3 regions of the Crassaminicella indica genome follow, and region 1 is predicted to be linked to each of the others. Evidence: riboswitches for the same ligand, from Rfam matches in the RefSeq annotation. Region 1 holds a riboswitch; each other region holds the start of a gene.
The links. A riboswitch is a leader RNA that binds a small molecule or an ion and turns the genes downstream of it on or off. The one in region 1 is predicted to bind thiamine pyrophosphate.

Region 2: another riboswitch for thiamine pyrophosphate. It lies ahead of thiD (bifunctional hydroxymethylpyrimidine kinase/phosphomethylpyrimidine kinase); the one in region 1 lies ahead of thiS (sulfur carrier protein ThiS).
Region 3: another riboswitch for thiamine pyrophosphate. It lies ahead of KVH43_RS08125 (thiamine-binding protein); the one in region 1 lies ahead of thiS (sulfur carrier protein ThiS).

What each region holds. Positions count from the first base shown of each region.
Region 1 is NZ_CP078093.1:835,312-843,343, reverse strand. It holds gene hpdC (4-hydroxyphenylacetate decarboxylase small subunit) at 1-48, opposite strand, end outside; gene hpdB (4-hydroxyphenylacetate decarboxylase large subunit) at 52-2,769, opposite strand; gene KVH43_RS04025 (3-hydroxybutyryl-CoA dehydrogenase) at 3,176-4,015, shown strand; gene KVH43_RS04020 (sigma 54-interacting transcriptional regulator) at 4,173-5,876, shown strand; TPP riboswitch at 5,940-6,038, shown strand; TPP riboswitch at 6,087-6,196, shown strand; gene thiS (sulfur carrier protein ThiS) at 6,291-6,485, shown strand; gene thiF (sulfur carrier protein ThiS adenylyltransferase ThiF) at 6,487-7,293, shown strand; gene KVH43_RS04005 (thiazole synthase) at 7,305-8,032, shown strand, end outside.
Region 2 is NZ_CP078093.1:233,006-241,037, forward strand. It holds gene lon (endopeptidase La) at 435-2,768, shown strand; gene yihA (ribosome biogenesis GTP-binding protein YihA/YsxC) at 2,758-3,381, shown strand; gene KVH43_RS01275 (M3 family oligoendopeptidase) at 3,407-5,086, opposite strand; TPP riboswitch at 5,335-5,444, shown strand; gene thiD (bifunctional hydroxymethylpyrimidine kinase/phosphomethylpyrimidine kinase) at 5,542-6,342, shown strand; gene thiE (thiamine phosphate synthase) at 6,344-6,982, shown strand; gene KVH43_RS01290 (dicarboxylate/amino acid:cation symporter) at 7,283-8,032, shown strand, end outside.
Region 3 is NZ_CP078093.1:1,730,231-1,738,262, forward strand. It holds gene KVH43_RS08105 (2-hydroxyacyl-CoA dehydratase) at 1-240, shown strand, start outside; gene KVH43_RS08110 (DUF2975 domain-containing protein) at 400-894, shown strand; gene KVH43_RS08115 (helix-turn-helix domain-containing protein) at 906-1,133, shown strand; gene KVH43_RS08120 (TlpA family protein disulfide reductase) at 1,147-1,746, shown strand; TPP riboswitch at 1,821-1,930, shown strand; gene KVH43_RS08125 (thiamine-binding protein) at 1,993-2,283, shown strand; gene KVH43_RS08130 (ABC transporter permease) at 2,255-3,133, shown strand; gene KVH43_RS08135 (ABC transporter substrate-binding protein) at 3,033-4,037, shown strand; gene KVH43_RS08140 (ABC transporter ATP-binding protein) at 4,051-4,806, shown strand; gene KVH43_RS08145 (DUF1659 domain-containing protein) at 4,954-5,178, shown strand; gene KVH43_RS08150 (DUF2922 domain-containing protein) at 5,212-5,427, shown strand; gene KVH43_RS08155 (competence protein ComK) at 5,647-6,246, shown strand; gene KVH43_RS08160 (hypothetical protein) at 6,327-7,106, shown strand; gene KVH43_RS08165 (DUF5698 domain-containing protein) at 7,769-8,032, shown strand, end outside.

The DNA of each region.
Region 1 (8,032 bases):
TGGTGCGAAATTTAAGCAATCATGATGTTTTAAGTTCTTTTCACTCATTATTTACACCCCTTCATATTCAGTTCTTGCAATTACTTCATCTTGGATTGGTTTGCCGATTTCACACCAATACTGTGTAAAGCCTGCAACCCTAACCATCAAATCTCTATAGTTTTCAGGTTTTTCTTGAGCAGCTTTAAGGACTTTAGAGTCAACTATATTGTATTGAATATGGAATCCACCTTTTCTCATATAAGCTCTAGTTAAATCTAATAGCTTTTTAGAACCTTCTATGCCCCTAATAGCACTTGGATGAATCTTTAAGTTCATCTGAGAGTTTTGAGATTGAGTATGGTCCCAAACAGTAGCAGATTGAAATAATGCATAAGGACCGTGTTTGTCTGTTCCTGGATAAGCAGACATAGAACCATCTGCATAAGTTGTACCAGATAAACGACCATCAGCGGAAGCAAGTGTTGCGCGACCTTGTGCCCCGTGAGTTGAAACTGAAATCTGACAAGCATATAATGGCTTACCATAAAGGGATTCATGATTTCTACACATTTTGCAGAACCATTCTTCATATTCTTTTAAGATATTATCTACATATGGGTCGTCATTACCATATTTTGGAGATGTCAAGCAATCTCCATAAAGATCGTCATATGGGTCGTTTATTTGTGCTTTTTCCTGATCTGCTAAAGAATAGCTTCCGATTTCATCAGCAGCTTTAAAACCAAAGTTGTGAAGCATAGCTTCACGCATATCATCAATCGTATACTTTTTATCGTCATAGACTAATTTTTTAATAGCTGCTAATGAGTTTACCATATTGATAGTACCACAGCTTTCAACATTAAAGGTTGCGTTGTAACGATATCCTAAATGACCTATATGATGGCCTTTATCTAAACAATCTGGCTTTAACATAGAACTAAATATGGACATATTATGTTTTCTCCAGATATCGTGTTGAATATTGTTAGTTGTTGTTAAGCAGTCAACAGTCATCTCATAGTAATCTTTAAAGCATTCCCATAACTCCTCATAGCTTTCGAGCTTTTTATTATGAGGAGGATATACTTGAAGTCCTGTTCTATGATCCTTACCATTTGTGATAACTAACTCAAGTATCTTTGGATTTGCGATAAAGTGTACACCTACACTAGTTGGTTGACCTGCGCCACCTGGAATCTCATAAGTTTTTCCATTAAGAGTCAATGTTTTCCAACAGGCAGGAGAAGTTTCAAGACATCCTCCAATAGCAAAGGAGCGAGCCTCTTCTACGGTCATTCCTTCAGAACCGTATTGCTGTAATAAAAATTCAATACCGCCTCTATTATTCATCCAAGCTGGATATCCTGTACCTGTTTTATCACATTCAATACATTTTAATAAGAATTCTTCTGGCAATTTTTCATCATAAAGAACTGACAAAGTCGGCTGTGGAGTTGCACAAGTAATCCCTGCTTCTACAATAAGCATTTCAAGAGGGTTTGTAGCAGATTTACCATCTCTTGTCAAACCACCGATGCTTAAGTTATTAAAAGTATTTCCAGAAAGAACGCCACCTACAACTCCAGTAGATGCAAAACAGTCAATACAAGTCATTTTAATTCTGTGAAGCTCTAAAAGCTCAAGAACTTCTTTTTCTGTAATACGACCAGCATCTATATCTTGTTCAAACCACGGATAAAGAATTTGTCCGAGTCTTCCAGGAGATAATCCAGAAATAGCATCTTCATTTAAGCAAGCGATGTGTACAATATAAGTAAGCTGAAGGGCTTCTCTAAAGCTGCGAGGTTGTTTGTGAGAAATCCATTCTAAACAAGATGATATTTCCTCATACTCTTTTTTCTGAACAGGATCTACAGTTGCTGATGATAGTCTTTTTGCTTCTTTTGCATAATTTAGAATCCAAGCTTGCACACCTTCTAAAACTATTTTTACAGCTTCATAGAAATACAAACGGTCCATACCAATAAGACCATCACCACCTGCTCGTCCTGCAACCTTTTTCTTACAATCCTCAGCCATTTCAATAAGGGCATCAAAGCCGTACTGTAGAGGATAGTAATAGTTAATGATTTCACGTCCTTGTGGTAAAGTAAATCCAGAGTCAAACATACAAATAAGAGATCTCATTATGTTTTCTTTCATTTGATATTCTGGAACCATCTGTTCATATTTATGACCCAAATCATCTACGCTTCGTCCAACCCATTCTTTAGCCAACTTTACTAATACAGGGATTTCTTCTTTGCGCATTCCAAATTTACCAGCTATAGAAACTACATTGCCAAAGCTTTCTGTAACATTTCCACCGCCTGTACCAAATTTGCTTAATTCTCCTGCACTAGCACTTCCTCTTTCTAATGCTTCTTTGTAAAGTTCGTCCTCTTTTGCTACAAAAAATCCCTCTGATAACCATGGCATTGGGAAGGAACCTCTATAATAGCTTGCTTTTTGCATAACAAGCTTTTCACCAGGGAATATAACAGGAGTTAGATGAGAAAAAGCACATTTCAATGCTTCTGCACGTCTGACAACTGTAACTTCACCTTCTAATTCATTCCATTTACGGGTGTACCAATAAGGAAATTCAGTATTGGCAGAAGATAATGTGTCGTAATAAATGTCTCTTAATTTTTTTGCGCGTTCAGTAGGTTCTTTTTTTACTTCTCTATCGATCATTTTTTCTGGTGCGCTCCCACCAGCTTGGAAATTGATGGGTAACCCTTTTGCTGCTAAAATATCTGCTAATTTTTTTTTAGTTCCCATCAAAACCCCCCCTTTTTTTATTTGAATTTTTATGAAAAAAGAAAGCTAAGCTTTACATATAATAATGTGTATTGTATTTGCGAAAAGAATATGACAGATTTACATAAAAATAATTTTTTGAAACGAGTGTAAATCAAAAGAAATATGTAAACTTAATTTACACATATGAAGTATGTGTAGGATGCAGTAAAATCTCATTATAGTGTTTACTTAATTTACAAAACAGCACTTGTAGATAAAGGTATAAAAGTAAATGAGTAAATGAATATAAGTAGTTCAAATGAAAGCAACGGATTAAAACTTTTATGAATAAAATAAAAACTTGGTATAAGATTTGCGTAGTAGATTTTATGATACTGAAAAAATTATAAAAGCAATTTATAAAATAAAATTTGGGAGGTTCTTTATGGAAAAGATTTGTGTAATTGGTGCTGGAACAATGGGATCAGGAATCGTACAAGCTTTTGCGCAAGCAGGATACCAAGTGATCATGAAAGATATTCAAGAAAGTTCTTTAGAAAGAGGACTTGAGATGATCACAAAAAATTTAGAAAAGTGTATTAAAAATGGAAAAACTACTGAGAAAGAGAAAAATGAGATATTAGGAAGAATAACAACTACTACGGGGATGGATATAGTAGATGTAGATCTAGTAGTAGAAGCAGCAGTAGAATGTATTGAAAAAAAGAAAGAAATATTTGCAGAGCTGGATAAAGTTTGTAAAAAAGAAACTATTTTAGCTACTAATACATCATCACTTTCCATAACAGAAATAGCTACTGCAACTAATAGACCTGATAAGGTTATAGGAATGCATTTTTTTAATCCAGTTCCTGTTATGAAGCTTGTAGAAGTTATAAAGGGAGTTGCTACATCTGAAGAAACTAAAAATAATGTTTTAGAAATGACTAAAAAAATAGATAAAATCCCTGTAGAAGTAGAAGAGGCCCCAGGGTTTGTAGTAAATAGAATTTTAATTCCTATGATTAATGAAGCTATTGGTATTTTAGCAGAAGGTATTGCAAGTGCTGAAGATATTGATAAAGCTATGAAATTGGGTGCAAATCACCCTATAGGTCCTTTAGCTTTAGCTGATTTAATAGGAAATGATGTGAATTTAGCGATCATGGAAGTGCTTTACAAAGAATTTGGAGATCCAAAATATAGACCTCATCCATTGTTGAAAAAGATGGTGAAGGGAAATCTTTTAGGTAGAAAGACAGGGAAAGGATTTTATCAATATTAAAAATAATAATCTCTTGATACGTGTATCAAGGGATTTTATTAGCTTTAAATATACGCAAAATTCGACAAGTTTTGAGAAATTCAAAATATATGATATAATTTCAGTGAAATTGTATAAAGTATGCTTTGTAAATATATTGTCCTTGCTTTGAGGAGGGCTGAGCATGAGTAAATACTTTGATGCTTTAATTAATAATATTCCTGATGCACTTTTAGCAATAGATCAAGCTGGAAATATAATGGTCATGAACCAGCGTGCTGAAAAATTACTTGATTTAAAAAAAGAGGATATTATAGGAAAACATATTCACAAGATTATTCCAAACTGTAGACTTCCTATTATTGTGAAAACAGGAAAAGAGGAATTAAATAGGAATGTTTGCATCAATAAAAGACAGTATAGAATGAGTATGATGCCAATGATATTAGAAGGAAATGTTGAAGGAGCAATGGCTTTATTCCATGATATTACTAATTATAGAAAAATGAGCAAAGAAATGGATAAGGATAAGATATATATAGAAATACTAAATACTATTTTGGATACAGCCAATGAATGGGTTACTGTTGTTGATGAAAATGGAATCATTACTATGATGAGTAAAGCCTATAAAGAATTTTTAGATATATCAGAGCCTGAAGGAAAACATGTAGCAGAGGTTATTGAGAATACAAGACTTCATGTTGTATTAGAAACTGGAATTATGGAAGTGGGAGAAATTCAGGAAATAAAAAATAAAAGAATGATCTCTATGCGTGTTCCTATTAAAAAGGATGGAAGAATTATTGGTGCAGTTGGAAAGGTTATGTTTAAGGATATAAGAGATTTTCAAACACTTAGTAAAAAAATATCCAAACTAGAGAAGGAGATTGCTTACTATAAAAGTGAACTTAATAAGGAGAGGTCTGCAAAATATTCCTTTCAAGATTTAGTAGGAGAAAGTCCGAGTATGAGTATTGTAAAGGATATGGCAATGAAAGCAGCAAAAACGAGTTCTAATGTTCTTATTACAGGAGAGAGTGGAACAGGTAAGGAGCTTTTTGCTCATTCTATTCATAATGCTAGCAATAGATATTTAGGACCTTTTGTAAAAATAAACTGTGCAGCTATACCAGCAGAATTACTAGAATCAGAATTGTTTGGATATGAAGAGGGTGCTTTTACAGGTGCTAAAAAGGGAGGAAAGGAAGGGAAATTTGAGCTTGCAAATGGAGGAACGATTTTGTTAGATGAGATAGGGGATATGCCTTTTGCTATGCAGGCAAAGCTTTTAAGGGTTCTTCAGGAAAAAGAGGTAGAAAGACTTGGAGGGAATGTGATTCGAAAAATAGATGTTAGAATTATTTCATCTACGAATAAAGATTTAGATGCTCTAGTGAAGAATGGTGAATTTCGTGAAGACCTTTTTTATAGATTAAATGTAATGTCTATTAAGATACCTCCTCTTAGAGAAAGAAAAGAAGATATAGAAGCCCTTGCTAATGAACTTAAAATGAAATTATCTAATAGATTAGGTATTTATGTAGAAGGGATTTCTCAGGGAGCGATAGAAATATTAAAAAAATATGCTTGGCCTGGAAATATAAGAGAGCTTGAAAATGTTATTGAAAGGGCTATAAACCTTTTAGATTCAGACTTAATAATAAAACCAAAGCATTTACCAACAAGACTTACTAAAAATGATAAAAAAAACTATCCTATAGGAAATAAGTCATTAAAAGAGATGGTAGAAGAAATGGAGAAAGATATGATAGTAGCCTGTTTGAAAGAGAATAATGGAAACAAATATCAAACAGCGAAATCTCTTGGAATTAGCCGTGTAGGACTTTATAAGAAATTGAAGAGATATGGATTAGAATAATTAGGTATATAATCAAAAACTTTACAAAATCATAATTAAGGATTACAATAAAAGAGAATAGAATAGAAATGCTAGGGGTGCCTTTTGGCTGAGAGGGAGAAATCCTAACCCTTATAACCTGATGCAGTTAATACTGCCGTAGGGAAGCTAAAGATAAAAATGATTATTTTTAAAGCTTACCCTAGGGTAAGCTTTTTAAAATGGAAAATTTTATAAACTATGGGGAGCTCATGTTGATGGGCTGAGAAAGAGATGAAATCTCTGACCCGTATAACCTGATTTGGGTAATGCCAACGTAGGGAATATTTTGTACGCTATTATTTAAAGTGCGAATTCTCTATGAATTCGCACTTTTTTAATATATTAATTTTAATGTGTTTTTGGGATAAAGCGTAAAAGAAAGGAGGGAAAAGCATGATAATCAATGGAAAAGAAATGGATTTTGATTCAGAGATAACTATTTGTGAGATGTTGAAAAAATTAGATTTGAATGAAGAAAAGGTAGTTGTAGAAGTAAATCTTACAATTATTCCAAAAGAAAAATATAATGAGCATGTATTAAACAAAGCAGATAAAGTAGAGATCGTAAGCTTTGTTGGAGGTGGTTGATTTGAAAATATATGTAAATGAAAAGCCGGTTATTGTAAATGAAAGATCTACAGCCTTTGGAATTCGTGATTTTGTAAAAAAGGAAGCAGATATTGTTGTTTTAAACGGATTTATTTTAAGAGAAGATGCACCTTTGAAGAAGGATGACAGACTTACTCTCATTATAAGAGGAGAAATTCCAAATGAAGAGGAGTTAGAAGCTTTACTAGTAGCTAGACATACACCGGGAGTTCATGAAAAAGTAAAAAAGGCATGTGTAGGGATTGCAGGACTTGGGGGACTTGGTTCAAATGTAGCTGTCTCTTTAGCAAGATTAGGAATAGGAAAACTAGTGCTTATAGATTTTGATGTAGTTGAGCCAAGCAATTTAAATAGGCAGCAGTATTTTACAAAGCATATAGGAATGAAAAAAACAGAAGCAATAAAAGATGTCCTAAAAAATATTAATCCTTTTGTAGATGTTGAAACAAAAGATTTATACCTTGATGAAAGCAATATAAAGGATTGCTTTGAAGATGCGGATATTATTGTGGAAGCATTGGACAATCCTATGTGTAAAGCAACTTTAGTCAATACAGCTTTATCTAAGCTTCCTGAGAAATATATCGTTGCAGCCTCTGGAATGGCTGGATATTTTTCGAATAATACAATAAAAACAAAAATAGTGAGAGATCGCTTCTATTTAGTTGGAGATGAAATATCAGAAGCAAAGCCGGGCTGTGGACTCATGGCACCGAGAGTTGCTATCGCCGCAAATCATCAAGCGAATACAGTGCTTAGGATTATTTTAGAAGAATATGAAGTTTAGGAGATGATGGAATGGATTTATTGAAAATTGGAGGAATTGAATTAAAAAGCAGATTGTTCATTGGGACTGGAAAATTTCCGAGTAAAAAAATTATACCTGATGTTATTAAAAGCTCTGAAACTCAAGTAGTTACAATGGCGGTGAGAAGAGTTGATCTTGAAGCTAAGGAAGAAAATATCCTTGAATATATTTCCAAAGATGTTATATGGCTTCCAAATACCTCTGGAGCAAGAAATGCAGAAGAAGCTGTGAGGATTGCAAGACTTGCAAGGGCTATGGGCTGTGGTGATTGGGTAAAGATTGAGGTTATATCTGATCATAAGTATTTACTTCCTGATAATCAAGAAACTATTAAAGCAACGGAAATTTTATCAAAGGAAGGCTTTGTTGTACTTCCTTATATGAGTCCTGATCTTATGAGTGCAAAGAGATTGGTAGATGCAGGTGCAGCAGCAGTAATGCCTTTGGGGGCACCTATAGGAACAAATAGAGGAATTAGGACGAAGGAGCTTATTGAGATTTTGATTGACGAAATAGATTTACCAATCATTGTAGATGCAGGAATTGGAAAGCCATCAGAGGCGGCTGAAGCTATGGAAATGGGTGCAGCAGCAGTTTTAGTAAATACAGCTATTGCTACTTCTGATGACCCTGTAAATATGGCAAAAGCATTCTCTCTTGCAGTAATAGCAGGAAGAACTGCATATCTTTCAAAATTAGGAGCTACTAAAAAATGTGC
Region 2 (8,032 bases), 600 kb from region 1:
ATCGAAGTCATTCACTTATCTTTATATATTTCTTTTTTTTTATGTTGATGTTGTTTACCTATAGATGAACAACGTCAAAATTAAATAATGAAGTGTAAAAAGATAAGAAAATACTACCTTCCATTTTTCACTTTTCATTAACAAATATCTCTCAAGGATAGCTTTGAATGTTGAAAAATCTTTTATAGTATACGATATGCTGCTTTATATAGCAATAACGGAATATATTGAAAAATAACTATGCTTTATATATAATAGTGTATTGTAAAGTCTTACATTGACGAAAAAAGTATTTTTTAAAAAATTATACATAACAAACAAAGACTTTGATATCAAGTATGTAACATAGTTAAGAGAATAAATTCCTTTTAATTACAAAAAATAATGTTGTTATTGTACAAAACAAGGAGTTGATAATCGTGGGAGGTAAAAAATTGAAAAAACGTGAATTACCACTGATTCCACTCAGAGGACTTTCGATTTTTCCATATATGGTACTGCATTTTGATGTAGGAAGAGAAAAATCAATCAATGCATTAGAAGAAGCTATGGTAAATAATCAATTAGTATTTTTGACAACACAAAAAGAAGCGGAAACAGATTTACCAACACCAGAAGATTTTTATCAGGTAGGAACGGTTTGCAAAATAAAACAAATGCTAAAGCTTCCTGAAGATGCAATCAGAGTGTTAGTAGAAGGTATTTCTAGAGCAAAAATTACAAAATTTTTGCAAGAAGACCCTTATTTTGAATGTGAAGTAGAAGAAATAATATACGAAGGTGAAATAGATATCGATAAAGAGCTTGAAGCATTAATGAGAACAGTAACAAATACCTTTGAGGATTACATAAGCGTTAGTAATCGTATTTCTCCTGAAGTATTTATGAATGTTACTACTATTGAAGAACCCGGAAGGCTTGCAGATGTTATGGCTTCTCATATGATTCTAAAAATAGAGCAAAAGCAAGAAATATTAGAAGCCTTTGATCCTAAAGAGCGTTTAGAAGTACTTTATAAAATACTTTTAAGAGAAATAGAAGTATTAGAGATTGAAAGAGATATTAATGTTCGCGTAAAAAAGCAAATCAATAAAGTTCAAAAGGAATACTATTTAAAGGAACAATTAAAAGCAATTCAAGAGGAATTAGGAGAAGAAGGAGATTTTTACGAAGAAACAGAGGAATACAAAGAAAGAATCAAAAAAGCAAAGCTTCCTAAAGAAGTTAAAAAGAAGGTAAATAAGGAGCTTAATAGGCTTTTTAAATTATCTCCAAGCTCCGCTGAAAGTGGTGTAATCAGAAATTATGTAGATTGGATTTTAGAGCTTCCGTGGGCAAAGGAAAGCAAAGACCGAATTGATATTAAAAAAGCAAAAGTCATATTAGATGAAGATCATTATGGACTAAAGGATGTTAAAGAAAGAATTTTAGAATATCTAGCAATAAGACAGCTGTCTAAAAGTATGAAAGGACCTATTCTTTGCTTGGTAGGCCCTCCTGGAGTAGGAAAGACTTCTATTGCAAAATCTATTGCGAGAAGTTTAAATCGAAAGTTTGTAAGAATGTCTCTTGGAGGTGTTCGAGATGAAGCAGAGATTAGAGGTCATCGCCGAACTTATGTAGGAGCTATACCGGGAAGAATAATGGCTTCAATCAAAGAATGTGGTTCTAAAAACCCTGTATTTCTATTCGATGAAATTGATAAATTGAGTCATGATTTTAGAGGGGACCCAGCATCTGCATTATTAGAAGTACTAGATCCTGAACAAAATAAAGAATTTACAGATCATTATTTAGAAGTTCCATTTGATTTATCTAAAGTAATGTTTATTACAACAGCAAATAGTTTAGGAACTATTCCAAGACCTCTACTTGATAGAATGGAAGTTATAGAGGTATCTGGATATACAGAAGAAGAGAAATTAAAAATTGCAAAAAAATACCTACTTCCTAAGCAAAAAAAAGAGCATGGGCTTGAAGAAAATAATCTTCAAATATCAGAACAAACACTTCGAGATGTAATTAACTACTATACAAGGGAATCTGGTGTTAGAAATTTAGAAAGACAAATTGCCACATTATGTAGAAAAGCTGCAAAGAAAATAGTTGAGAAGAAGATAAAAATTGTTCGAATAAATACCAGTAATCTAATTAATTATCTTGGAAGAAAAAAATATAGATATGAAAAGATTAAAGAAAATCATGAGATCGGTGTTGTAACAGGTCTTGCTTGGACAAGGGTCGGTGGAGATACTTTATCCATAGAAGTAACAACTATGAAAGGAAATGGCAAGCTTGTACTAACAGGTCAGCTCGGAGATGTAATGAAAGAATCTGCAAGAGCTGGAATTAGTTATATTCGCTCTAAGATTGAATCATTAAAGATACCAGAAGATTTTTATCAAAAGCTTGATATTCATATACATATACCAGAAGGAGCTATACCAAAGGATGGACCTTCTGCAGGAATTACTATGGCGACCGCAGTTATATCAGAGCTTACTAAAATACCTATTAACAAAAATGTAGCAATGACAGGAGAGATTACACTAAGAGGTAGAGTCTTACCTGTAGGTGGAATTAAAGAAAAAGTATTAGCTGCAAATAGAGCAGGTATTACAAAAATATTATTACCTATTGATAATGAAAAGGATATAGAAGATATCCCAGAAAATGTAAGAAAGAAATTAACATTTGTACTTGTAGAAAATATGGATCAAGTTTTAGAACATGCATTAGTTCGGAAGGAAGAAAATGATGAAGATTAAAAGTGCAGAAATTATTATAAGTGCAGTAAAAGAAGAACAATATCCTCAAGATGATCTACCAGAAATTGCTTTAGCTGGCAGGTCAAATGTAGGAAAATCATCTCTTATCAATCTTTTAGTAAATAGAAGAAAACTAGCTAGAACTAGCTCTAGCCCTGGAAAAACTCAAACTATTAACTTTTATGAGATAAATAAACAGTTTCGATTTGTAGATTTGCCAGGATATGGTTATGCTAAAGTAGCTAAAGCTAGCAAAAAACAATGGGGAAAAATGATGGATACATACTTAAATAATAGAAAAAATCTGATAGATGTTTTTCAGCTTGTAGATATTCGTCATGCTCCTACACAACAAGATAAGCATATGTATAGCTGGATTAAGCATTTTGGCTTTAATGGTATTGTTATTGCTACAAAATTGGATAAAATAAAAAGAGGCCAAAGACAAAAGCAGCTAAATATTATACGAAAAGAGCTTTGCATGGAAAGTGAAGATATATTATTGCCTGTTTCTTCAGATACTAGAGAAGGAAAAGAAGAGCTTTGGCAGTTCATTACTGAAATTTTTAAAGTAAATGGATTTGATTTTGAAGCAGAGCAGACAATTAAGTAAATCAAAAAACACTATGTATTTACAACTACATAGTGTTTTTTAAATATTTTTCTATTTCTTCAGCAACTGACTTTATACTTTCATCTTTAAAAGGAGAATCTAAATTGGCAAGGTCTACTAATTCTAAAAAGGATTTACTTCCTCCAGCCCTACAAAGCTTTAGATAATCTTTCCATGCTCTATCAAAATCATCTCTTGATTTTTTTAAAAATTGGAATGCACAGATTTCTGCTAATACATAATCAATATAATAAAATGGATTTTTAAATATATGTCCCTGTTGGTACCAATACCCCCCATTTTCTAAAAATTCATTTCCATCATAGTCCCTATGAGGAAGATATTTTTTCTCTATTGCTCTCCACATATTTTTCCTTTCCTTCGGTGTTGCATTTGGATGTTCATATACATAATGTTGAAATTCATCTACAACAACACCATAAGGAATAAACAAAAAAGCTTCGGTTAAATGACCAAACTTATATTTCTTCACATCTTCAAAAAATAGTTCCATCCACGGATAAGTAAAAAACTCCATGCTCATAGAATGTATTTCACAAGCATCTAAAGTCGGAAAATGATATTCAGGTATATCATACTGTCTACTTTCATAAACTTGAAAAGCATGACCTGCTTCATGTGTCAATACATCTATATCATCTCCCGTACCATTAAAGTTTGAAAATATAAAAGGAGCTTTATATTTAGCAATATATGTACAATATCCTCCTGGAGCCTTTCCACTCCTGCTTAAAGCATCTATCAATTCATGCTCCATCATGTATTCAAAAAATATTTTCGTTTCATTAGATAATGCTTCATACATTTTCTTTCCAGCTTGAAGTATCGCCTTAGCATCTCCTTTAGGTTTTGCATTCCCATCTAAAAATATAAGGATTTCATCATAATATTTCAAGCTTTCTAAATTTAATCTCTTTCTTTGCTTTTCTCTTAATTTTGTAGCCACAGGCACAATATATGCTTTTACTTGCTCTCTTAAAAATTTAACCATGTCTGCATCATAATCTGTTCTAAGCATACGAATATAACCAAGCTCCACAAAATTGTCATAGCCTAGCTTTTGAGCCATAGTTGTTCTTACCTTTACTAACTTATCATATATTTCATCAAACTTTTCTTCATTTTCCTTGAAAAAGTTATATTTTGCTTCATTAGCTCTCTTTCGCAGCTTTATATCCGATGACATTTGAAAAGGTCTTAACTGTGGAAGAGTTCTCTCTTTCCCTTCAAAATATATTTTAGCTGATGATAAAAGCTTAGTATATTCGCTCATCAGCTTATTTTCAAGCTTTAAATCATCAATAATCTCTGGTGAAAAGCTCTTCACCTTAAGCTTTGCAATATTAAAAAGCTGCTCTCCCCATTTTTCCTTTAAATGCTCTTTATATTTTGAATTCACTAATGCATCATAATATTTGGCAACTAATCCTTCATAAATAGGACTATTTTCATCAAAATAGTTTTGTTCCTCTTCATATGCTTTATCTTGGGTATTTATCGTATATCTGATATAAGCAATCTGCTCCATAGACTCAAATTCATTTCTTAATTCATTAATCTTTAGCATCAAAGCATCTTGTTCTTTGTAATTTTCTGCTTTAATAAAAGCATTTAACAATTGATTAAATTGTTCCTCAAAAGCTTTTATATCAGGTCTTTTGTATTCGTATTCACTGAATTTCATCATTTCACCTTCCTAACCAAAAACTGTATTTATTTTTTACACTCAACACTCATAAAAATAGTTCATTCCATGAAAAAATAATAAACCTTCAAAACTCACTTCATTAAGAAAATGAAGGTTATTATATTATACTTAACAAATATATTATAACATAATAGCTGATACAAAGATTATCTATCCACTTTTTATATATATTTCTAGCTTGTAAATTTTTTGTAATCGTAGTATCATAAAATCAAATAGAATATTCCAAAAGCTAGGGGAGCTGGTAAAACCAGCTGAGAGTAAGAATGTCGATTCTTTGACCCTTTCACCTGATCTGGATCATGCCAGCGTAGGGAAGCAATACATAAAGTAAAATGATTGCACTAATCCTTGTTGGATGAGTGCTTTTTATTTTTATCAATAAAATCGGAATGCTTATTTCTCTTCATTCTTAAGAAAGGAGCAATAATATGAAGCATTGTTTAACTATTGCAGGATCTGATAGCAGCGGAGGTGCAGGAATTCAAGCAGATTTAAAAACATTTTCAGCCCACGCTACATTTGGTATGAGTATCATTACAGCAGTTACTGCTCAAAATACACAAGGCGTCTTTGATGTACAAGATATTACCCCAACTGTAATTGCCAATCAGATCAAAGCAATTTTTGATGATATTCATGTTCACGGTATAAAAATTGGAATGGTATCTAAAACAGAAACTATTGAAATAATTGCCAATACCCTTAAAAAATACGACCTTCCACCATTAGTACTAGATCCTGTTATGATTTCAAAAAGCGGATATAATCTATTAAAGCCAAAAGCAAAAAAAGCACTCATTGAAAAATTACTGCCTATGACCACGTTAATTACGCCAAATCTTCCAGAAGCAGAGGAAATATTAGGCTACAAAATAGAAGATTTAGAAAAAATGAAACTAGCAGCAAAAGACTTACATTATCTAGGTCCTAATTTTGTATTAGTAAAAGGCGGACATCTTTCAAAAACAGCCACAGATGTTTTATATGATGGAAAAGAATTTTATTTATTTGATCAAGAAAGAATCAAAGCCACCCATACTCATGGTACAGGATGCACCTTATCATCAGCTATTACTGCCAATTTAGCAAATGGAATGCATATTTATAAAGCAGTAAAAAAAGCAAAAGAATATATCACAATAGCTATTAAACATGGATTTTCTATTGGTCATGGAGTAGGTCCTACACATCACTTTTATGAACTTTATAAAAAGGCAGGTGTTTTATAAAATGCAAAAATACAGCATATCAAAAACAATGCATAAAACCATTTATTTAGTAACAGATGATGCTAAAATGGATTTTGATACACTTTACCATAAAGTAGAAATGGCTCTTGACGGAGGTGTAAAGCTTTTACAATTAAGAGAAAAAAAATCTTCATCAAGAGAATTTTATAATAATGCTCTCAAAATGAAATATTTATGCAAAAAATATGATATACCACTGATTATCAATGATCGAGTAGACATTGCTCAAGCCGTAGATGCTGATGGTGTTCATTTAGGACAAAGCGATTTACCATTAACCGTTGCTCGAAAAATATTAGGTCCTGAAAAGATTATAGGTATATCAGCAAGAACTGTAGAAGACGCTATGCTTGCTGAAAAAAATAATGCTGACTATCTAGGTGTTGGAGCTGTATTTCCTACCAGCACTAAAAATGATGCAAAGGTCATATCAGAAAAAGTTTTTCACGACATTCAAGCTAAAGTATCTATTCCTATTGTAACCATTGGTGGGATCACATTAAATAATGCATCAACACTTATCAATAGAGGAGTAAATTGTATTGCTGTAGTTTCTGCAATATTAAATCAAGATAACCCAAAGGAAGCTGCAATATACTTGAATAATTTATTCAAATAACTCTTTCTTCATTTATATGAAATTAACATATTTTCTTCATAAAAAAAATCCCCAATATTTTGCATATTCGGGATTTTACCTTTCTTGAATATTTTTTCATTTTGTCTTTATAAAAAATATCTATTATTCAATGATGTTTTAATGATATTTCTTATATTATTACGAAATAGTTTACAATCAAGAAAATAAGTTGTATCATATGCATAGAAAAATAATATAAAAAGTAGAAAATGTTTTTCACTTCAGCTATTCACTTTTTTATTATATTTCTATCAGTATTTAAAAGGAGGTCTTGCAGAAATGAGTAGTAAAAAAGAACTTGGATTAATACCTAAATTATTAATAGGTATTATAGGTGGAATTATTTTAGGTCTAATGGTAAATGAACAAATCATGGGAATTATTACAACTATTAAAGAAATTCTCGGCTCATTTATTTTCTTTACTGTCCCTTTGGTTATATTTGGATTCATTACGCCAGCTATAACAGGGTTAAAAAACAATGCAAGCAAAATGCTAGGAACTTTTCTTTGTATATCCTATTTATCTGCAGTAGGTGCTTCTACTTTTTCAGCTATTGCAGGATATATCATCATCCCTCATTTACATATTGCAAGCCAAGCAGAAGCTTTGATAGAGCTGCCTAAAACAGCATTTGAATTAAATATTCAACCTATAATGCCTGTAATGACTGCATTAATCCTAGCAATTTTAACAGGTATATCAGTTATATGGACAAAGTCTGAAGCAATGGAAAAACTCTTAAATGAAATACAAAGCATGGTCTTATCCATTATTAATAAAATCGTTATTCCTATTCTTCCTTTCTTCATTTCAGCAACATTTGCAGGCTTAGCTTATACAGGTAGTCTGACAAAACAATTACCTATATTCTTAAAAGTGATTGTTTTAGTATTAGTAGGTCATTTTATTTGGTTAACCATTCTTTATTTGATCGCAGGAGCTGTTTCAAAGCAAAATCCTTTAGAAGTTTTAAAATATTATGGACCAGCTTATTTAACAGCAGTAGGTACTATGTCTAGTGCTGCT
Region 3 (8,032 bases), 890 kb from region 1:
ATGGTGGAGTTAATAGAAAGTGGTACAGAAAATATCTTGTGTCTTCAGCCATTTGCGTGTCTTCCTAATCATATTACAGGAAAGGGAATGATTAAGGAGCTTAGAAGAAGCTATCCAAAAGCCAATATTGTGCCTATTGATTATGATCCTGGTGCAAGTGAAGTGAATCAAATCAATCGTATAAAGCTTATGCTTTCAGTAGCCTTCAAAAATTTAGAAAAGGAAGAAAGCTATGCATAATAAAAGGACTTCTCAGGAGAAGTCCTTTTAATGTTAGTGTATTTAGAATTATAAAAAAAGCGAGGAAACAATAAGTTATCGTTTTTCGATAAAAAAATATTGAAAAACATTTTATAGCATGGTAATATAGATTAGTAAAATAATAAGGGAGGTATGTGTATGAGGTATTATGGAAAAGGATCTTTAACTAGTGCTTTAAAGATTTTGTTAAATATTTTGCTTACTATTGGGGTTGGAATGTTTATCTATTTATCCATTCATGTATTATCAAGTAATGATTTAAATATAAGTTTGATCAGAAAAAGCATTATTTATACTTTGTTTGTAATAGGCAGTATTTCCTTGATGATGATTATTTTTCATTTAAGACAAATTTTAGATTCTTTAATATATGTAAATCCATTTATAAGAGAAAATGTAAAAAGATTAAGAAATATAGCTATAGAATGCTTTATTATTACAGGATGCTATTTGATTAACTTTTTTATAAATCCTAAATATGTAGATTTTAATCTTATAACTATAGATATGAAAGGCGTTCATACAGATATGGAATTTTTTATATTTTTCTTTTCGGGTTGTTTTATTTTAGTATTATCAAAAGTTTTCCAGCAAGCTGTTGAAGTAAAAGAAGAAAATGATTTTACTATTTAGAGGAGGTTGCTATGGGGATTGTTATAAATTTAGATGTGATGATGGCAAAGAGAAAAATCTCTCTTACAGAGCTTGCAGAAAGAGTGGGGATTACAAATGCTAATTTATCTATACTTAAAAATAACAAAGCAAAGGCTATAAGATTTACAACATTAGAAGCTATATGTAGAGAACTTAATTGTCAGCCAGGGGATTTATTAGAATATGTTCCTGATAAAAAAAAATCAGAGATTTTATAAACTGGAGGTAAAGATGAAGAAGCCATTCAAGATATTATTAATAATTTTAGCAAGTATAATTTGTTTATTGGCAGTAGCGGTTATAATAGGACCAGCTGATCCTATCATGTTAACAGAAGAAGAAGAATCACAGCAGTATGAAGAATATAATGAAAAATTTAGTAATCTTAATATATCAGGATTTGAAACGAAAGATCTGAATAGTGAGAAAATCACTTCAGATATTTTTAAGGATTATAAAATTACTATGGTGAATATTTGGGGAACTTTTTGTAGCCCTTGTGTAGAAGAAATGCCGGATATAGGAAAGGCTTATAAAAATTTACCTAAAGGATCAAATATTATAGGCATATGTGTTGATGCTGGAGATGATGAAGATACTGTAGAAGCTGCACAAAAAATCATGAAAAAGTCAAATGCTGATTTTCGTGTTTTGATTCCTGATGATGTGTTGAAGAAGCAGTTGTTAGATTTCGTGACTTTTTTTCCTACTACAATATTTGTAGATGAGAAGGGAAATATTGTGGGAGATGTATATAATGGAGGACGTTCAGAAGAAGATTATAGGAAAGCGATCATAGAAAAGCTTAAAATGGTAGAAAATACAAAATAAATATTTATAAAATACACCTTGAGTAGAAAAGTATTGATTTTATTCAAAAAAAGTATATACTAAAAATAGTAAATAAAATAATCAATGGGAGCTGATGTTTTTGGCTGAGAGGGAATAAAAAATATTCCGACCATGAGACCTGATCTGGGTAATGCCAGCGTAGGGAATGCACATAAAAACTGCTGCCTATTCTGAGCAGCATTTTTTTGTTGGAAAAATTTTAAAGATTTAGAGAGGAGCGAAAAAATGGCAAATGTAAACGTAAGTATACAGGTTTTGCCTGTAGTTTTAGAAGAAAGGATATATCCCGTAGTAGACAAAGTGATTGAGCTTATTGATAAAAGTGGTGTAAAGTATGAAGTAGGGCCTATGGAAACTACCATGGAGGGAGATTTAGATAAGCTTTTAGACATTGTAAAAAGAGCACAGGAAATTTGTGTAGAAGAAGGAGCCAGTAGAGTTATTTCTATGGTAAAAATTGACTATAAACCAGAGGGCGTGACTATGCATGAAAAAGTGGGAAAATACAGGAGATAAAGTACTACCCATTGCTTTTATTGTTTTTTTAATTATTTTATGGGAAATACTTATAAAAATATATAATATACCAAAATATATACTTCCAGCACCATCTTCTATAATAAGTGCTTTGATCGAATATAGGCAAATTTTGTGGGAACATACAAAAACTACTATTGTTGAAGCTAGTATAGGCTTTGTTATAGCTACTATATTTGCAATTTTTGCAGCAGGACTGATGAATAAGTATGAACTTCTGAAAAAAATCATCTATCCGATATTTGTCATATCCCAGACTGTTCCTATTATTGCTTTAGCACCTCTTTTTATGATTTGGCTGGGATTTGGGATTTTGCCCAAAATTGTAATTGTTGTGTTGGTTTGTTTTTTTCCTATTGCTGTAAGTGTTATAGAAGGACTAGAGACTGTAGATCAAGATCTTATCAATTTGATGAAGGTTATGGGTGCAAAGCCTTTTCAAATATTTATAAAGGTACAGATGCCAGCCACACTGCCAGCATTTTTTTCAGGGTTGAAAATTGCAGCTACTTACAGCATTATGGGTGCTGTTTTGGCAGAATGGATTGGAGCTAAAAGTGGTTTAGGAGTATATATGACTCGTGCCATGAACTCTTTTCGTATAGCAGCTTTATTTGCAGATATATTTGTCGTGGTGATCTTAAGCATTGGCATATTTCAATTGATTGAAAGAGTTTCAAAAAAAATTATGCCGTGGAATCAGCAAACAAATCAAAGGAGAGATTTACATGTTAAAAAAAGTAAAAAATTTATTGATCGTTCTATTGGTAATGGTTTTAGGTTTATCAGGTTGTGCCGAGAAGAAAGAGGAAGTACAAAAGGAAGATAATAAACTTCAAAAAATTACGGTAACACTAGATTGGACGCCAAATACAAACCATACAGGTCTTTATGTTGCAAAGGATAAAGGATATTATAAAGATATGGGACTAGATGTTGAAATTATTCAACCAGCAGAAGGAACTGCAGAACAGCTAGTAGCATCAGATAAAGCACAGTTTGGTATAAGCTATCAAGAGCAAGTAACATTAGCTAGAGTAGAAGATGTTCCTGTGGTATCTATTGCGGCAGTTATACAGCATAATACATCAGGCTTTGCATCTTTGAAAGAAAAGGGGATTAAAACACCAAAGGATTTTGAAGGAAAAAGATATGGTGGTTGGGGTTCTCCTATCGAGAAAGCAACGTTAAAGGCACTGATGGACAAGCATGGAGCAGATGTAAAAAAAGTTCAAATCCTTACTAGTGGGGCAACAGATTTTTTTGCTTCAAGTAAAAAGGATATTGATTTTGCATGGATTTTTGAAGGATGGACAGGGATTGAAGCAAAGCTTAAGGGAATTGAACTAAATTATATTGATTTAGGAAAAGAAGATTCTGCTCTTGATTATTATACACCTGTTATTATCACTAATGAAAAAAATATAAATGAGAAGAAGGATTTAGTAAAGAAATTTATGGAAGCTACAAGTAAAGGATATGAGTATGCTATAAAAAATCCTGTTGAGGCTGCTGATATTTTATTAAAATACGCACCAGAATTAAATAAGGAGTTAGTTGTTGAAAGTCAGAAATTCTTGAGTGATAAGTATAAGGCAGAGGCAAGCCAATGGGGAATTCAGAAAAGAGAAGTATGGGAAAATTATACAAATTGGCTTTTCGATAGAGCTTTAATTGCAAAGAAAATTGATATAGACGCTGCATTTACTAATGAATTTTTACCTAAAGAATAAGGAGTAGAAAGAAATGCAAACACCTAAAATTAGGTTAACTAATGTGCATATGGATTATATTTCCAAAAGAGATGTCTTAAAGGTATTAGAGAATATCAACTTATATGTAAACAAGGGAGAATTTGTTTCCATAATAGGTCCTAGTGGCTGTGGAAAAAGTACTTTGTTTCATATTATTACAAAATTAGAGAAAGCATATGAAGGTTTAGTAGAAATAGATGGAGAACCTTTAGAAAAATCTAATCAAAGAGCAAGTTATATGCACCAAAAGGATTTACTAATGCCCTGGAGAACGCTCATAGATAATGTGATATTGCCTCTTGAAATTCAAGGAAAAAATAAAAGAGAGGCAAAAAAAGAGGTAAAAAAGTATTTTGATACTTTTGGATTAGAAGGATTTGAACAAGCATACCCTAATGAATTATCAGGTGGGATGCGACAAAGGGCTGCACTTCTTCGAACATTCTTAGTAGATAGTGAGCTTTTGCTGCTTGATGAGCCATTTGGAGCATTAGATGCAATTAATCGTTCAAAAATGCAGGAGTGGCTTCTTGACATATGGCGTCAATTTAAAAGATCAGTTCTTTTTATTACTCATGATATAGAGGAAGCAATTTATTTATCAGATAGAATTTATGTACTTAGTCAAAGACCTGCAAGAGTTTTAAAAGAAGTAAGAATAAGTTTTGAAAGACCGAGGAAAAAAGATATTGTTGTTACAGAAAGCTTTTTAAACTATAAAAAAATATTGATGGATGCATTAAAATAATGAAAAGATCAGGCTTAAGCAAGTGTATGAGTCTGATCTTTTTTTATTGGAGAATATGATAGCAATTAATTTAACAGATATTTTTATTTTTTGATACTAAACTTTTTTAAAAAATATCATCTATATAAATGAAAGGAGGAGATAAATATGGCAGTAAGTGTAAAAATGGGTCCTTCAAAGCTAAAGATTACTTTTAGTAATGGAATGGATGACAATGGAAATGAAAAAAAGAGAAGCAGAACCTATTCAAACATCAAGCCTACTGCGAAGGATCAAGACATCTATGATGTCGCAACTACCTTGATTGGGCTGCAAAACAGCAAAGCCCTTGAAGTTGAAAGGGTAGATGAAAAAGAAATAGTAGAAGCTTAGTCAGAAAGCAAATAAGAAAAGGAGGTGTTATGATTGTTAACAAAGAGATTAGAGATGATTTTTCAAAATCAAGGTGGCAAAACTACAAAAATATCTGTAGACAATGCAAAGGAGGATTTGACAAAAGAGCAAGTAGAATCAGCAATGCAGGTAATAATTGATAAGAACATATTTCAAACCAACAGTGGTGAGCTAACAGGTATTGATTCTGCAAGAATTGTTACAACAGATATTGATGAAATCATTTAATAAAAAGTAGCTTGGGGAATCCCAAGCTACTTTTTATTAAAGAAGTATATATTTTTTGCATTTATAAAAATTCATCCATTGAAGCTATAAAAAGAACATATGAAAAATAGGTTTATTCAGAAAAAACTCCATTATCTTACAAAAGTAGAGATAGACATTTATGAGAACAAGTTGTATAATAAAACAAAACATATGTTCGACAAAACGAGGGGTGATAAGATGAAAAACATTGATAACATTATAAAAGTGGGCATATGTGCATTGATTCCTATTTATCAACTCAATATGGGGAATGTTACAAAATTGATTACAGAAGATGGACGAAGCTTTATAGATAAAAGAACGATGAAAACAGTATTAAAGATTATTGCTAGATACTATACTATACATATTGAAGCTTGTAGAGAAAAATATGGACAAGTCTTACATCAACGGTTAAGTGTACCTATTTTATTCCACCAAAGATTACTTTTAATACCTTTTAAAATGAGAAAACCTAAATTTGTAAAAGATGGAGCTAAGGGATACATTAACCTTTATGATATTGAAAAAGTAACAGAAAAAGAAAAATATGTTATGATCCAGCTTAAAAATGGGGTAGAGATTGCTGTTTTAAATAAAATGAAAACCGTACAAGATCAAATAAATAAAGCAAAGCTAATAGCAAGTGATATGAATTGTTTTATAGATGATTTATCATATAGATCAAGAGATTTTTATATAGAATATAATCGTCCAGCTACAAAAGGAGATGTTGCTAGACTTCAAGAGGAGCTTGTTCAATTAAAGGATGTGTTAAAAAAAATGCTGCGATTTTAACCTTTTTGTAACTTTTTCAAATTCTCTATATGGTATACTTTTTTCAGATTTGATAACATTTAGAGAAAGGAGATGCAATAATGAAAAATTACAAAAGATTCATAGCACTTGGACTTATGAGTGCAGTCATGGTCACAACAGCAGCTTGTGGAGGAGAAGCAGTTAAAGATATGGCTAGTAGTATGAAAGTAGAGAGCATGAAGACCTCTAAAGCAGATTCACTAGGATATACTTTTTCTGAAGTGAGTGAAAAACCTGAAATTCTAAAGGAATTTACAAAGATGGATGCAGATTATGCAGCTTACCTAAAAAGTAATCCATTTAGCGTATTATTTTTAGATGAAAAAATGAATATAACAGATGAAACAGATGTATATTCTTTACCAGAAAAAGAAGATTCAACAGCTTTATATTTATACATAAAAAATGATAAGGTGATTAATGCAAAATTAGATGCATTTAATGGAGAAATAAATACAGAAGGATATACTTATGATACTTTATTTTATGATTATAGTAATAATATGGAAAAACAAGCAAAAGAGAAGGATTTTCCATATGATTTAGAAAACAATAAAGATGATGCTGAAAAAGAACTAAAGGCTAAATTTGAAGGGAAAGGTATAGACGAGCTTCAAGATTTCTTAAAGGTTTATACACCGTTAAGAAAGTATGCGAGAAAAGATACAGATAAAACACTTGAGTCATATATGATCATTAGCGAAATTGGATATACTGCAAGTAAGACTATTAACGTAATTGTTAAAGATAATAAAATCGAAAAATTATATATAGATGAAAGCTATAGACCAGATAATGATCCTATTGAGATGTTAAAGGCAGTTACTGAGAAAAAATGATAGATTAAAAGATAGAGTACTTCTAAATGAAGGAAATATCTTTTTTTATTGTGTTAAATGAAAAAAAGATTTGCACTTTTTAACTATATATGATATACTTAAAAAGTTAGTTTGTTATTTAGAAAAATATGGGAATGTATCACCAAATAACTTTTTGCAATAAGCTTATCATTATTTTCAAAATTATTATAAAGATGTCTCACTTCATTCAAGCAATGAAGGATCTTTTCTATAATATCTTTTGTTACCCCTAGCTATATAGGTAAACAACATCAACATAAAAAAAAGAAATATATAAAGATAAGTGAATGACTTCGATAACTTTTGTAAAAAAACTTACTGAAATTACATGAAAAATACGTTAAGAACCTTCATTGTTTGAACGAAGTGAGTTTTGAAGGTTTAGTATTTTTTCATGGAATGAAGTTTTGTTTTTTCAAAAGTTATCTGGTGGAATGAACTGTTCTTTATATTTCATTTTGAAGTTGTTTGCCTATAGATAGAAAATATGTAAGGTTTAATTATAAAATGTACTTAAATAACTGATTATTTACTAACATAAAATCGTGATGTTAGTTTTTTTGTTTTGAAATAGATGATATGAATTAAATAATGATTTAGGATAAGCAAGAAACGAACAAAAATTCAAAAGGAGGGATTTGATGACAAACAGTATAATATTTGCACTTGTAGGTGTGTTTTTAACGACTGCTTTTACAAATGTTTTAGCGACATTAAAAACTATATTGATATCGAAAAAAATTATGAATCCAGTTTATATTTTAGTATTTGTAGATGCGATGATTTTTGCAACAGTTATTGCAAAAATGAATAGTTCAAAGGGAATTCATTTTACTATTGCTTATGCATTAGGGAAGACTATGGGGGTTTTTATTGGAGGTAAACTTGAAGAGCGTTTAGCACTT